DNA from 3 places in the Serratia ficaria genome. Region 2 is predicted to be linked to each of the others. Evidence: predicted binding sites of a transcription regulator. Region 2 holds the regulator's gene; each other region holds the start of a gene.
What was found. Region 2 encodes LexA, which represses DNA repair genes until DNA is damaged. Its sites were predicted from a motif close to TNCTGTATGTACATACAGNA; they were not measured.
Positions count from the first base shown of each region.

Region 1 (4,697 bases), 1.5 Mb from region 2:
GCAGAGGTAACAGGATGAACCGCATTATTTTCTCAGGAACTCTGACTTTGTTGCTTTCCGGCTGCATGCACATAAACGATCCTAGGCCCAGGAACTACACGGCCGACGTCACTGCCTTTGATAATCAAGTCTGTGTGCGGGTTCAACCTGAAGGCGATGAGCGGCTATCAGGCATTATTATCGAGGAACTCGGCAACGCCAACGCTATCTTTGGCAAGAATTTCATTGATAACGAGATGCCCGCGGTAACATCGGATAAATGCATTCCTGATTTTAACTATAAATTCGAAGACGGGAAGTCTTACGGGGTATCGGTGACGCTGTTGTCGCGGGAGAAACGAAGTAAAGGCATTGAACCTGCCGCCCGGCTATTCGGGGCTGGGTTTAGTGTGCGCAATGAAAATGGCATCATCCAGGTGGTTCCTGCTCACTAACGGACGTTGAAAGCCAGGCAGGCATAAGGATGATTTGTCGAACCGCCTTATGCCGTTAGCCGGTGGTTTATTTCGCCTTGCGGAAGCTTTTCGCCTCGGCCGGCGAGTTGACCATCACCCCATCTGCCCCCAGCGCCAGCGCCTGCTGGTACTCCTGCGGCGAATTGACGCCGAACAGAATGATATGCGCCGGGCCTTGCGAACGGAAGCAGTCCATCGATTCCTTATCCCATGTCAGAAACGCCCTGGAGCGCCCCTCGCCCAGGGTGTATTTCTCCACAACCTCCACTTCGCGCTTCAGCTCCAGCCCGTACCAACGCGGCTGCGGGGCGCCCGGCTTAACGTCGCACTGGTGCGCCATAGTGATATTGGCCAGCAGGCTGCGGGTATGGTCGCGGCTCTCGAAGCGTTTGATCTGCGGCGGCAGCGCCTGCAGGTAGCGGGCGTCGGTGGAGTAGACGCGGGTGCGGTTCAGGCTGTCGGTCTCCTGCAGCGTCGCCAGCAGCGCTTTGCCGAACCGCGCCGGATCGGCGTCCGGCGATTTGATGTCCAGATAGAAGGTGACGCGCGGGAAGGCCTTCAGTACCTCGTCCAGCCGCGGGATGCCGATGCCCTGGCCGCGGAACGGATGAGCCTCGCCTTTGGCGAACGACCAGCCGGCGTCGGCCTTGGCCAGCTGCTCGGCGCTGTAGGCGGAGACCGGCCCCCGTTGGTTGGTCAACGCCTGCAGATCCGATGGGCGGTACAGCACGATGGCGCCGTCTTTGGACTGCTGCAGGGTGATCCAGACGGCGTCGGCGCCGTTTTTCAGCGCGGTTTCAATGGCGATGCGGGTATTTTCCGGCGCATCGGCGGTGCCGCCGCGGTGGGCGACAATCGCCGGCGCATGGCCGGCGTCGGCGCCTGCGGCCAGCGCGCAGAGCGACAGCGCGGAGGCCAACAGCAAACGGGAAAACCTGATCATGCGGGATACCTTTATGAGGAAGCGAATGGCGAAGCTGCGGAAATCATACTATTGAAAAATTAAGCTTTTTTAACAACGCGAAAATATCTGGCGAAAACGCCGTTTTCCCCGAGCCAACCGAGCCTTGAGCTTTCAATAACTGACTGTATACTTATACAGTATTGTTGGAGGGTGCGATGCGTAAAATCATTCATGTCGATATGGACTGCTTCTTCGCCGCGGTGGAAATGCGCGACGATCCCAGCCTGCGCGATATTCCGTTGGCGATTGGCGGCAGCGCCGATCGGCGCGGGGTGATCAGCACCGCCAACTACCCGGCGCGCCGCTACGGCGTGCACAGCGCGATGTCGACGGCGATGGCGCTCAAACTGTGCCCGCATCTCACCCTGCTGCCGGGCCGCATGGCGGCCTACAAGGAAGCCTCGCTGCATATCCGCGAGATCTTCGCCCGCTACACCCCGCTGATCGAGCCGCTGTCGTTGGACGAAGCCTATCTGGACGTTACCGACAGCCCCCAGTGCAACGGATCGGCAACCTTGATCGCCCAGGAAATTCGCCAGGCGATCGCCGATGAACTGAACCTCACCGCCTCGGCCGGCATCGCGCCAATCAAATTCCTCGCCAAGATCGCCTCCGAGCTGAACAAGCCGAACGGGCAGTATGTGATCACGCCGGCGCAGGTGCCGGCGTTTTTGCAGCAGCTGCGGCTGAGCAAGATCCCCGGCGTCGGCAAGGTGACCGCCAAGCGGCTGGAAGAGGTGGGGTTAACCACCTGCGCCGACGTGCAGCAGTACGATCTGGCGCTGTTGCTCAAGCGCTTCGGCAAGTTTGGCCGGGTGCTGTGGGAGCGCTGCCAGGGCATTGACCTGCGCGAGGTTTCCTCGGAGCGGCTGCGTAAGTCGGTAGGGGTGGAGCGCACGCTGGCGGAAGACATCCACGACTGGGAAGACTGCGAGGCGCTGATTGTCGATAAGCTCTACCCCGAACTGGAGCTGCGGCTGCGCAAGGTGAAGCCGGATCTGCATATCGCCCGCCAGGGGGTGAAGCTGAAGTTTCAGGATTTTCAGCAAACCACCCAGGAGCACGTATTCCCGGTGCTGAATCGGCAGGATCTGCTGGAGGTGGCGCGGCAGGCGTGGCGCGAGCGGCGGGAAGGGCGCGGCGTGCGGCTGGTGGGGCTGCACGTGACGCTGCTGGATCCGCAGCTGGAGCGGCAGCTGCTGCTGCCGTGGGAATGAAAAAGGCCGGCGAAAGCCGGCCTGATGCGGTTAAACGCGGCGGTCAGGCGCGTTCAGGGATCGCTTTCAGCAGTGCGGTCAGCAGCTTCCAGTACAGGCCGACGCTTTCGATATGCACCTGCTCATCCGGCGAGTGCGGGCCGGTGATGGTTGGGCCGATCGACACCATGTCCATGTTCGGGTACGGCTTCTTGAACAGCCCGCATTCCAGGCCGGCGTGGATCACCATGATGTTCGGCGTCTTGTCGAACAGGTCCTGGTAAAGCTCGCGCACCAGCTTCATGACCGGCGAGGCCGCGTCCGGCTGCCAGCCCGGGTAGCCGCCCTTCGGCGCCACCTTGGCGCCGGCCAGCTGGCCCAGCGCGGTCAGCATCTCGACCACGTAGTCTTTGCCGCTGTCGATCAGCGAACGGATCAGGCAGATGATTTCCGCTTCGTTCTCGCTGGTGGTGACCACGCCGACGTTCAGCGAGGTCTCCACCACGCCTTTCACCGCGTCGCTCATGCGGATCACGCCGTTCGGCGTGCCGTTCAGCAGCGCCAGGAAACGCTGCTGGCTGTCGGCGGTCAGCGCCTGCGCGCTGCTGTCGGACGGCTCCAGCAATACGGTGATGTTCTTCTCTTTGGCGGCGAGCTCGTTCTGCAGGGTCGCCAGGTATTCCTGGCCCAGCGCTTTCAGCGCGTCGGCCTGATCGGCCGGCACGGCGACGATCGCCGAAGCCTCACGCGGGATGGCGTTGCGCAGGGTGCCGCCGTTCAGATCCAGCACGCGCAGTTTCAGTGCGTTGGCATGGGCGAACAGGAAGCGCGCCAACAGCTTGTTGGCGTTGCCCAGGCCGACGTGGATTTCCGCGCCGGAGTGGCCGCCCTTCAGGCCTTTCAGGGTCAGCTTCAGGGTTTGGTAACCGGCCGGCACCGCTTCGCGCTGCAGCGGCAGGGTGGTGATGAAGTCAATACCGCCGGCGCAACCCATGTAGATTTCGCCTTCCTCTTCGGAATCGGTGTTGATCAGAATGTCCGCCTGCAGCCAGTTGGGTTGCAGGCCGAACGCGCCGTCCATGCCGGCTTCTTCGGTCATGGTCAGCAGCACTTCCAGCGGGCCGTGCTCGACGCTGTCGTCGGCCAGCACCGCCAGCGCGGACGCCATGCCGATGCCGTTGTCGGCGCCCAGGGTAGTGCCGCGCGCCTTGATCCACTCGCCGGCGACGTACGGCTGGATCGGATCCTTGGTGAAGTCGTGCAGGGTGTCGTTATTCTTCTGCGGCACCATGTCCAGGTGCGCCTGCAGGGCGACCGGCTTGCGGTTTTCCATGCCTTTGGTGGCGGGCTTGCGCAGCAGGATGTTGCCGACCTGGTCGCGCTCGGCGTGCAGGTTTTTCTCTTTCGCCCAGTCGAGGATGTGCTGCGCCAGCGCTTCTTCATGATAAGAAGGGTGCGGAATAGAGCAGATCTTGGCAAAAATATCCCACAGCGGCTGTGGCGAAAGTTGAGACAATTCAGACACTATAAGTCTCCTGTAACGGCATGTCCGGCGGGGCGGCAATACCGTGCGGTTAGGGTAAGTGGGCATCTGTGCGCGGCGGCACGATCCCCAGAGAATATCACTTTATTTCAGCGGGTGCGCGCACCCTATTGTGCGGTTTAAGCGCTTGATCACACGGCTTTGCCGCGAACTTGTTCACTTTGCCAGCATCAATCACCAGTATCCGCGCCAGAGGAAATACTTATGATTTCCTCGGTACAACTGGTATTCGGCGCGGCCAGTCTCTATAATCTCGCGCAACCTTTTTTCCCCTGACTACTGAGTAAGCCACATCACTGCTGGCTGGGACACCATTCTATGAGCGAAAAATACGTTGTTACCTGGGACATGTTGCAAATGCAAGCGCGCAAGCTGGCGCATCGCCTGCTGCCTGCTGACCAATGGACGGGCATTATTGCCGTTAGCCGCGGCGGCCTGGTGCCGGCGGCCCTGCTGGCGCGCGAACTGGGCATCCGCCACGTGGATACCGTCTGCATTTCCAGCTATGACCATGACAACCAACGCGAAATGAAGGTGCT
Region 1 covers NZ_LT906479.1:1,060,185-1,064,881, forward strand. Annotated here, with positions in the region: gene CKW09_RS04940 (putative T6SS immunity periplasmic lipoprotein) at 15-434, shown strand; gene CKW09_RS04945 (glycerophosphodiester phosphodiesterase family protein) at 502-1,398, opposite strand; gene dinB (DNA polymerase IV) at 1,575-2,636, shown strand; gene pepD (beta-Ala-His dipeptidase) at 2,680-4,140, opposite strand; gene gpt (xanthine phosphoribosyltransferase) at 4,477-4,697, shown strand, end outside.
Region 1: the regulator LexA is predicted to act here: its motif matches at 1,540-1,559, upstream of dinB (DNA polymerase IV).

Region 2 (4,697 bases):
CCAACCCAGAGAGAGGCCGCGCAGCGAGAGAAAGACCGCCAGTGCCAGCCACAGCCCATGGTTGCCCAGCAGCGGCACGCTGAACAAGGTGAGCCCATAACCTGCCGCCGCCACCGCCATGCTGTTGCGCATTTCCGCGCCGCGGGTGGCGCCGATAAACATGCCGTCCAGCAGGTAGCACCATACGCCGACCAACGGCAGCGCCACCTGCCACGGCAGATAGTGATTGGCCAACGCGCGCAGCTCCGGCAGCGAGGTCAGCGCCGCCACGATCTGCTGGCCGGCAACGGCGTAAGCCGCGCCAAAGGCCAGGGCCACCAGGCAGGCCTGACGGCAGGCGGCGCGCCATATCCTCCTCAGCTGGCGGTCGTCGCGGGCGCCGTAGGCGTGGCCCGAATGCGCCTCCACCGCGTAAGCGAAACCGTCCAGCGCATAGGCGGTAAAGGTGAGCAGGTTCATCAGCACCGCATTCACCGCCACCACTTCGCTGCCAAGGCGCGCGCCAAAAATGGTCAGAGAGGCGAAGCACAGCTGCAGCAACAGCGAGCGCAGCATAATGTCGCGGTTTAGCGCCAGCAGGCGCCGCAGGTTACCGCGCCAGGCCTGCTGCAGCATCGGCGGTGAAATGCCGCGCAGCCGCATCACGCGCCACGACAGCCATAGCCCGAGCAGCAGCGTGGCGTATTCGGCGATGGCGGTCGCCGTCGCCGCCCCCTGCACGTTCCAGCCCAGCCCCATCACCAGCCAGATATCCAGCACGATGTTCAGCAGGTTGCCGACGATCAACAGGATCACCGGCGCGCGCACGTACTGCACGCCGAGCAGCCAGCCGAGGATCACCATATTGGCCAGCGCCGCCGGGGCGCTCAGCCAACGGATCTCAAGAAACAGCCGCGCCTGCCGCAGTACCTCGGCGTCGCCGCCGACGATCCCCAGCGCCGCATCAATCAGCGGCTGGCGCAACAGCACAATGGCCAGCCCGGCCAGCACCGCCAACAGCAGCGGCTGCATAAAGGCGCGCGCCAGCGCCTGCGGGTTCTGCGCCCCCAGCGCCTGTGCGGCCAAGCCGGTGGTGCTCATGCGCAGGAACAGCAACAGCATAAACAGGAAGCTGGTGGCCATGGCGCCGATCGCCACGCCGCCGAGATAGGTCGGGCTATCGAGATGGCCGATCACCGCGGTATCCACCAGCCCGAGCAGCGGCACGGTAATATTGGAAAAAATCATCGGCAGGGCGAGACGCCACAGGGCTTTATCGGTGTCGCTGGTGAAGGCGGAAAAGGCGGAGATCAGGCGCATGGTGAAATGTTCCCGTGGATACCCTTCATCTTACCAAGCTGCAGGCGTGTCGGCTGCGCATTGAAAGCGATTGGGCACGATATTGAATCAGAAATGACATCGCCCCAAAGCAGGGGCGATTTAAATCGGGGGACGACCGTTCGGGCGCGGCGGTTAAATCCAGTCGCCGTTGCGGATCACGCCGACCGCCAGGCCTTCGATGGTGAAATTCTGCTGACGCAGATCGACCACGATCGGTTGGAATTCGCTGTTTTCCGGCAGCAGTTCAACCACGTTGCCGTGTTTTTTCAGGCGTTTGACCGTGACTTCGTCCTCAATGCGCGCCACCACCACCTGGCCGTTGCGCACGTCCTGAGTCTTGTGCACCGCCAGCAGATCGCCGTCCAGAATGCCGATGTCGCGCATCGACATGCCGTTGACCCGCAGCAGGAAATCCGCGTTCGGTTTGAACAGCGAAGGATCCACCTTGTAGTGGCCTTCGATATGCTGTTGCGCCAGCAGCGGCTCGCCGGCGGCCACCCGGCCGATCAGCGGCAGGCCTTCTTCATCTTCCATCAGCAGGCGGATGCCGCGTGACGCGCCGGAGACGATCTCGATCACCCCTTTGCGCGCCAGCGCCTTCAGGTGTTCTTCGGCGGCATTTGGCGAGCGGAACCCCAGACGCATAGCGATCTCGGCACGCGTCGGCGGCATGCCCGTCTGCGAAATATGATCGCGAATCAGATCATAGACCTCTTGCTGTCTGGTAGTTAGTGCTTTCATTCCGCCCCCTGTTTGTTTATACAGTCTTGCTGTGAGTATATACAGGTAAGCGCGGATTGGGAACCGAAGAATGAATAAAAATCAGGGATTAGCGCCCCGCTCAAAGGAAGTGTTGCCACAGCACCGAGCCCCAGACGAACAGCGCCAGCAGGATCGCCAGCGACACCGCCGCCGACCCCATGTCCTTCGCCCGGCCGGAGAGCTCATGATGCTCGCTGCCGATGCGGTCGACCACCGCCTCGATCGCGCTGTTCAGGATCTCGACGATCATCACCAGCGCCACCGATCCGATCAACAAAATGCGCGCTATCGCACCCACATCCAGCCAGATCGCCAGTATGATGGCCAGCAGGGTCGCCACCAGCTCCTGGCGGAACGCCGCCTCGTGCTGCCAGGCGGCGGAAAGTCCTTTATAAGAGTAGCCGGCGGCTTTAATAATACGGGTCAGGCCGGTTGCTTGGTTCGCCATGTTTTCGGTGCCTTTCTCAGAGGTAAGTCATAATAAAAAGAGTCTAGATCAGCCAGCGTTATCGGCTCTCGGTTTTCCAACACCACAGATCTGCTACCCGGTTTCTGGTATGCTTGCGGCGCATTGCTAACAAGAGGCTTCACGTTGTTATGTCAGGTTGGCGTAAAATTTATTATAAATTATTGAATTTACCACTCAAATTGTTGGTAAGAAGTAAGGTTATCCCTTCAGATCCGGTCACGGAATTAGGGTTGGATCCCTCACGGCCGATTTTGTATGTTTTGCCTTATAATTCCAAGGCGGATTTGCTGACGCTGCGCACTCAGTGCCTGGCGCAGGATCTGCCCGACCCCCTCAACCCGCTGGAAATTGACGGCACGGTGCTGCCGAGCCACGTGTTCATTCACGACGGCCCGCGCGTGTTCCGCTACTACACGCCGAAGGAAGAGTCGGTAAAGCTGTTCCACGACTACCTGGACCTGCACCGCAACAATCCGGATCTCGACATCCAGATGCTGCCGGTCTCGGTGATGTTTGGCCGCTCGCCGGGCCGCGAAGGGCAAGGCACGCCGCATCTGCGCCTGCTGAACGGCGTGCAGAAATTCTTCGCCGTGCTGTGGCTCGGCCGCGACAGCTTCGTGCGCTTCTCCAATACCGTCTCGCTGCGCCGCATGGCCTCCGAACACGGCACGGATAAAATCATCGCGCAGAAGCTGGCGCGCGTGGCGCGCATGCACTTCTCGCGCCAGCGCCTGGCCGCGGTCGGCCCAAGCCTGCCGGCGCGTCAGGATCTGTTCAACAAGCTGCTGGCGTCCAAGGCGATCGAAAAAGCGGTCGAGGACGAGGCGCGCAGCAAGAAGATTTCCCACGAAAAAGCCCAGCAGAACGCCATCGCGCTGATGGAAGAGATCGCCGCCGACTTCTCCTACGAGACCGTGCGCCTCTCCGACCGCGTGCTGAGCTGGACCTGGAACCGGCTGTATCAGGGCATCAACGTCACCAACGCCGAACGCGTGCGCCAGCTGGCGCAGGACGGCCACGAAATCGTCTACGTGCCCTGCCACCGCAGCCACATGGACTACCTGCTGCTGTCCTACGTGCTGTATCACCAGGGCCTGGTGCCGCCGCACATCGCGGCCGGCATCAACCTCAACTTCTGGCCGGCCGGGCCGATCTTCCGCCGCCTGGGCGCGTTCTTCATTCGCCGCACCTTCAAGGGCAACAAGCTGTACTCCACGGTATTCCGCGAGTACCTCGGCGAACTGTTCACCCGCGGCTACTCGGTGGAATACTTCGTCGAAGGCGGCCGCTCGCGCACCGGGCGCCTGCTGGAACCGAAGACCGGCACCCTGTCGATGACCATCCAGGCGATGCTGCGCGGCGGCACCCGTCCCATCACCCTGGTGCCTATCTACATCGGCTACGAGCACGTGATGGAAGTGGGCACCTACGCCAAAGAGCTGCGCGGCGCCACCAAGGAAAAAGAGAGCCTGCTGCAGATGCTGCGCGGCCTGCGCAAGCTGCGCAACCTGGGCCAGGGCTACGTCAACTTCGGCGATCCGCTGCCGCTGACCGCCTATCTGAACCAGCACGTGCCGCAGTGGCGCGAATCGATCGACCCGATCGAAGCCCAGCGCCCAAGCTGGCTGACGCCGACGGTCAACGATCTGGCGGCCAAAATCATGGTGCGCATCAACAACGCCGCCGCGGCCAACGCCATGAATCTGTGCTCCACCGCGCTGCTGGCCTCGCGCCAGCGTTCGCTGACCCGCGAGCAGCTGCTCGAACAGCTCGAGTGCTACCTGCAACTGATGCGCAACGTGCCTTACGCGCACGACGTCACGGTGCCGACCCAGACGCCGGATGAGCTGCTGGATCACGCGTTGAACATGAACAAGTTCGAGGTGGAGAAGGACAACATCGGCGATATCATCATCCTGCCGCGCGAGCAGGCGGTGCTGATGACCTATTACCGCAACAATATCCATCACCTGCTGGTGCTGCCTTCCCTGATCGCCACCATCGTGATGCACCACCGCAAGGTGTCGCGCGCCGAGCTGCTGCGGCAGATCGGTCTGATTTACCCGATGCTGAAAGCCGAGCTGTTCCTGCATAACGACAAGGAACAGCTGGAACAGGTGCTGCAGCCGCTGATCGGCGAAATGAT
Region 2 covers NZ_LT906479.1:4,733,859-4,738,555, forward strand. Annotated here, with positions in the region: gene dinF (MATE family efflux transporter DinF) at 1-1,299, opposite strand, end outside; gene lexA (transcriptional repressor LexA) at 1,453-2,061, opposite strand; gene CKW09_RS22150 (diacylglycerol kinase) at 2,162-2,530, opposite strand; gene plsB (glycerol-3-phosphate 1-O-acyltransferase PlsB) at 2,680-4,697, shown strand, end outside.

Region 3 (4,697 bases), 720 kb from region 2:
GCGCGCAGGACAGCGGCGAAGTGGGTTCGTCGGCTAGGCTGGTGGTGTTTATCGTTGGGGCGTTAACCTGATTTTTGTGATAAAAATCACAATTATTATGTAGTTTGATTTCTGTTTCTTTGCTCATGGTGATTGCCGTCACGAAATTGACCGGCAGTTTTCAGTAGAGTGCTTTTTTGTTCCTCCCAATAAACATGATCCATGAGGAGTCTCGTATGTCTCAATCTGACGTTTTTCATCTCGGCCTCACCAAAAGTGATTTACAAGGGGCTCAGCTTGCCATCGTGCCGGGCGATCCGCAGCGCGTAGAGAAAATTGCCAAGCTGATGGAAAATCCGGTGCATCTGGCCTCCCATCGTGAATTCACCACCTGGCGCGCGGAGCTGGACGGCAAGGCGGTGATCGTCTGCTCTACCGGCATCGGCGGCCCATCCACCTCGATTGCGGTGGAAGAGCTGGCGCAGCTGGGCATTCGCACCTTCCTGCGCATCGGCACCACCGGCGCCATTCAGTCCGACATCAACGTCGGCGATGTGCTGGTCACCACCGCGGCGGTGCGTCTTGACGGCGCCAGCCTGCACTTCGCGCCGATGGAGTTCCCGGCGGTCGCGGACTTTGCCTGCACCACCGCGCTGGTGGAAGCGGCCAAAGCCAGCGGCGCCACTACCCATATTGGCGTGACCGCGTCTTCCGATACCTTCTACCCGGGCCAGGAGCGCTACGACACTTACTCCGGCCGCGTGGTCAGCCGTTTCAAAGGCTCGATGGAAGAATGGCAGGCGATGGGCGTGATGAACTATGAAATGGAATCCGCCACCCTGCTGACCATGTGCGCCAGCCAGGGCCTGCGCGCCGGTATGGTCGCCGGGGTGATCGTCAACCGTACCCAGCAAGAGATCCCGAACGCGGAAACCATGAAAAACACCGAAAGCAAAGCGGTGCAGATCGTGGTGGACGCCGCGCGCCGCCTGCTGTAATCCCCTGTTGTTCAACGGGTCGCTCTGCGGCCCGTTTTTCCATTCGCGGTTAATCTGTTACGGTTATAGCCATCGGCGTCACGCCGACGGCCGCAGCGTTATTGCATGTTGGCCGCCGCCGCAGCGCGTTGTCAAACCATAACAATGAGGACGTTTATGACCGCCCAAATCCTGCTTCACCCTTCGCTTGCGCCGCTCGACGGCGGTATCAACTTTCGCGATTTTGGCGGCAACGGCGTGGCCGATGGGCGCCGCATCAAACGCGGCCTGCTGTTCCGTTCCGGCTCGCTCGAGCGGCTGACGGAGAAAGACTGCGAGTTTCTGGCCGGCGTGCCGGTGCGATCGGTGCTGGACTACCGCGACGCCGACGAGGTGCAGGCCAAGCCGGATATCCTGTGGCGCGGCGCCGATTATCACCACGTGCCGGCCAACCCGCTGAGCAACGAGGTCAACGCCAACCTGGAAAAGCTCACCAGCGAAACGCTGGCCGGCTTTGACGCCCGGGCGTTCATGCTGGAGCTGTATCGCCGCCTGCCGTTCGGCAATGCGGCCTACAAGCGGCTGGCGCAGCTGCTGAGCAACCCCGGCGACGGCGCGATTGTGCAGCACTGCGCGGTGGGTAAAGACCGCACCGGGATAGGTTCGGCGCTGGTGCTGTTTGCGCTGGGCGCCGACGAAGCGACGGTGACCGAAGATTACCTGCTGACCGAAACCACGCTGGCGACCTTTCGCGAGCAGATGTTGGATCAGCTGTCGATCCGCTTGAACGCGGCCGCGCTCGGGCAGTTCGCCTACGTGCTGAGCGCGCGCGAAGAGTTTCTGATGACCGCCCTGAGCTGCATCCGCGAACAATACGGCTCTACCGATCGCTGGCTGGAGGCGGAGTACGGTCTGGGGGCGGCCCAGCGCGAAACGCTGCAGGCGTTTTACCTCGAGTAAACCGCCTGATGTTTAGCCGGGGTTTAACTCGTTCCGGCTGACATTGCGTATCCTTGGCGGTGGAATATCGCGTATCAGGAGCCCCGTATTGAGCCTCAATGACGTTATCAACTGGGTCAGCGACGTCGTGCGTCAGCACGAGGGCTGGGCCCTTCCCATTATCTTCTTCCTGGCGTTCGGCGAGTCGCTGGCGTTTTTGTCGCTGCTGCTGCCGGCCACGGTGATCCTGCTGGCGCTGGGCGCGTTGATCGGCGAAAGCGGCATCGCGTTTTGGCCGATCTGGGCCGCCGCCGCCGCCGGCGCCTTCTTCGGCGACTGGATCTCCTATTGGATCGGCTATCACTATCAGGACCGGGTGGCGCACATGTGGCCGCTGTCGCGCAATCCGCAGTTATTGACGCGCGGCCATGCGTTTTTTGAGCGCTGGGGCGTAGTGGGCATTTTCATCGGCCGCTTCTTCGGCCCGCTGCGCGCCGTGGTGCCGCTGGTGGGGGGCATATGCGGCATGCCGCAGCGCTATTTCCAACTGGCGAACATCACTTCGGCGATGATCTGGGCGTTTGGCATTCTGGCGCCCGGGGCGTTCGGCATCAAGTGGTTAAGCCAATGGTTGGGCTGACTTTCGCCTGAGTTGCGCGCCGGCGCGCAATATTGCCCGCAGCGTGCAAAATCAGGCTGGACATCCATACAGCATCCCCTTAACGTGACGGGCAACGGGCGAGTGAAACGCCGGAACGGCAAGGCGCAACAGGAGGCAGGGTGGATACCAGTCTGGTTTACGGTATGGGTGGGGTGGTTATCGGCATGCTGCTGGGGTGGCTGATCGCCAGCCTGCGGGCGCAGCAGGCCGGCGCGCAGCATGAAACCGAGCTGCGCTTGCTGGAGCAATCGCTGCTGCAGGCGCAACAGGAAGCGACGGCCCGGCAGGAGACGCTGCAGCGCCAGGAACAACAGATGCGCCAGAGCGATCTGGAGCTGCGCAATTTGCACAGCCAGCTGGCGGCCGGGCACGAAAAGCTGCAACAGCTCAATCACTGGCGCAACGAGTGCGAACTGCTCAATCAGGAGCTGCGCGCCCAGCGCGAGGTCAACGGCGTGCAGGAAGCCGAACTGCGCGAGGTCACCATCCGTCTGGAGGAGACCCGCATGGCGGCGGAAGAAAAGCAGCGCCTGCTGATCAACAGCGAACAGCGCCTCACCACGCAGTTCGAAAACCTGGCCAACCGCATTTTCGAACACAGCGGGCGCAAGGTGGATGAACAGAACCGGCAGAGCCTGGATCGCCTGTTGCTGCCGCTGCGCGAACAGCTGGACGGCTTCCGCCGCCAGGTGCAGGACAGCTTTGGCCAGGAAGCACGCGAGCGCCATACGTTGACGCACGAAATCCGTAATCTGCAGCAGCTCAATGCGCAGATGGCGCGCGAAGCCATCAACCTCACCAAGGCGCTGAAGGGGGACAATAAAACCCAGGGCAACTGGGGCGAGGTGGTGCTTAGCCGGGTGCTGGAGGCCTCCGGCCTGCGCGAAGGCCACGAGTATGAAACCCAGGTCAACGTACGGGTGGACCACCAGAGCCGCATGCAGCCAGACGTCATCGTCCGGCTGCCGCAGGGCAAGGACGTGGTGATCGACGCCAAGATGTCGTTGATCGCCTACGAACGCTATTTCAACGGGGAAGACGAGGCGGAGCGCGAAGCGGCGCTGAATGAGCATATCGCCTCGCTGCGCGGCCATATCCGGCTGCTGGGGCGCAAGGACTACCAGCAGTTGCCCGGCCTGCGTTCGCTGGATTACGTGCTGATGTTCATTCCGGTCGAGCCGGCCTTCCTGTTGGCGATCGACCGCGAGCCCGAATTGATCAGCGAGGCGCTCAAGCACAACATTATGCTGGTCAGCCCCACCACGCTGCTGGTGGCGCTGCGCACCATCACCAACCTGTGGCGCTACGAACATCAGAGCCAAAATGCCCAGCGCATCGCCGACCGGGCGGCGAAGCTGTACGACAAGATGCGGCTGTTCGTGGACGACATGTCCGCGCTGGGGCAAAGCCTGGATAAAGCGCAGGGCAGTTATCGCCAGGCGATGAACAAACTGAGCGAAGGCCGTGGTAATCTTATCGGCCAGACCGAGGGCTTCCGCGCGCTGGGGGTTGAAGTGAAGCGACCTATCAACCCGCTGCTGGCGCAGCAGGCCGGCGCGCAGCAAGATGAAGCCGATGCGGCGGCGGACGACGACGAGGCCGCCGCAGTGCCGCAGGCGGAAGATGACAATCCCGCCGAAGAACCAGGCTCCGTTTCGCATGGCTGAACGCCGCGGCGAGGTGGGGTATTCCTTGGGGTTCTGGTACACTCAACCCCACAAAATTGACTGAATAGCAGGCAGGACAATGGCAGAACAACCGCAGGAAACCACCGATTTCGGTTTTCGCACCGTCGCTAGAGACGAAAAACAGGCCATGGTGGCGGACGTTTTTCATTCGGTAGCGGCCAAGTATGACGTGATGAACGACCTGATGTCGTTCGGCATCCACCGCATCTGGAAGCGTTTCACCATTGACTGCAGCGGCGTGCGCCGCGGGCAGCGGGTGCTGGATCTGGCCGGTGGCACCGGCGACCTGGCCGCCAAGTTCTCCCGCATGGTCGGTGAGCAGGGGCAGGTGGTGCTGGCGGACATCAACGATTCGATGCTGAAGATGGGGCGCGAAAAGCTGCGCGATCGCGGCATCGTCGGCAACATCAACTATGTGCAGGCCAATGCCGAAGCATTGCCGTTCCCCGACAA
Region 3 covers NZ_LT906479.1:241,204-245,900, forward strand. Annotated here, with positions in the region: gene udp (uridine phosphorylase) at 216-977, shown strand; gene CKW09_RS01095 (tyrosine-protein phosphatase) at 1,134-1,916, shown strand; gene CKW09_RS01100 (DedA family protein) at 2,005-2,535, shown strand; gene rmuC (DNA recombination protein RmuC) at 2,676-4,223, shown strand; gene ubiE (bifunctional demethylmenaquinone methyltransferase/2-methoxy-6-polyprenyl-1,4-benzoquinol methylase UbiE) at 4,303-4,697, shown strand, end outside.
Region 3: the regulator LexA is predicted to act here: its motif matches at 2,590-2,609, upstream of rmuC (DNA recombination protein RmuC).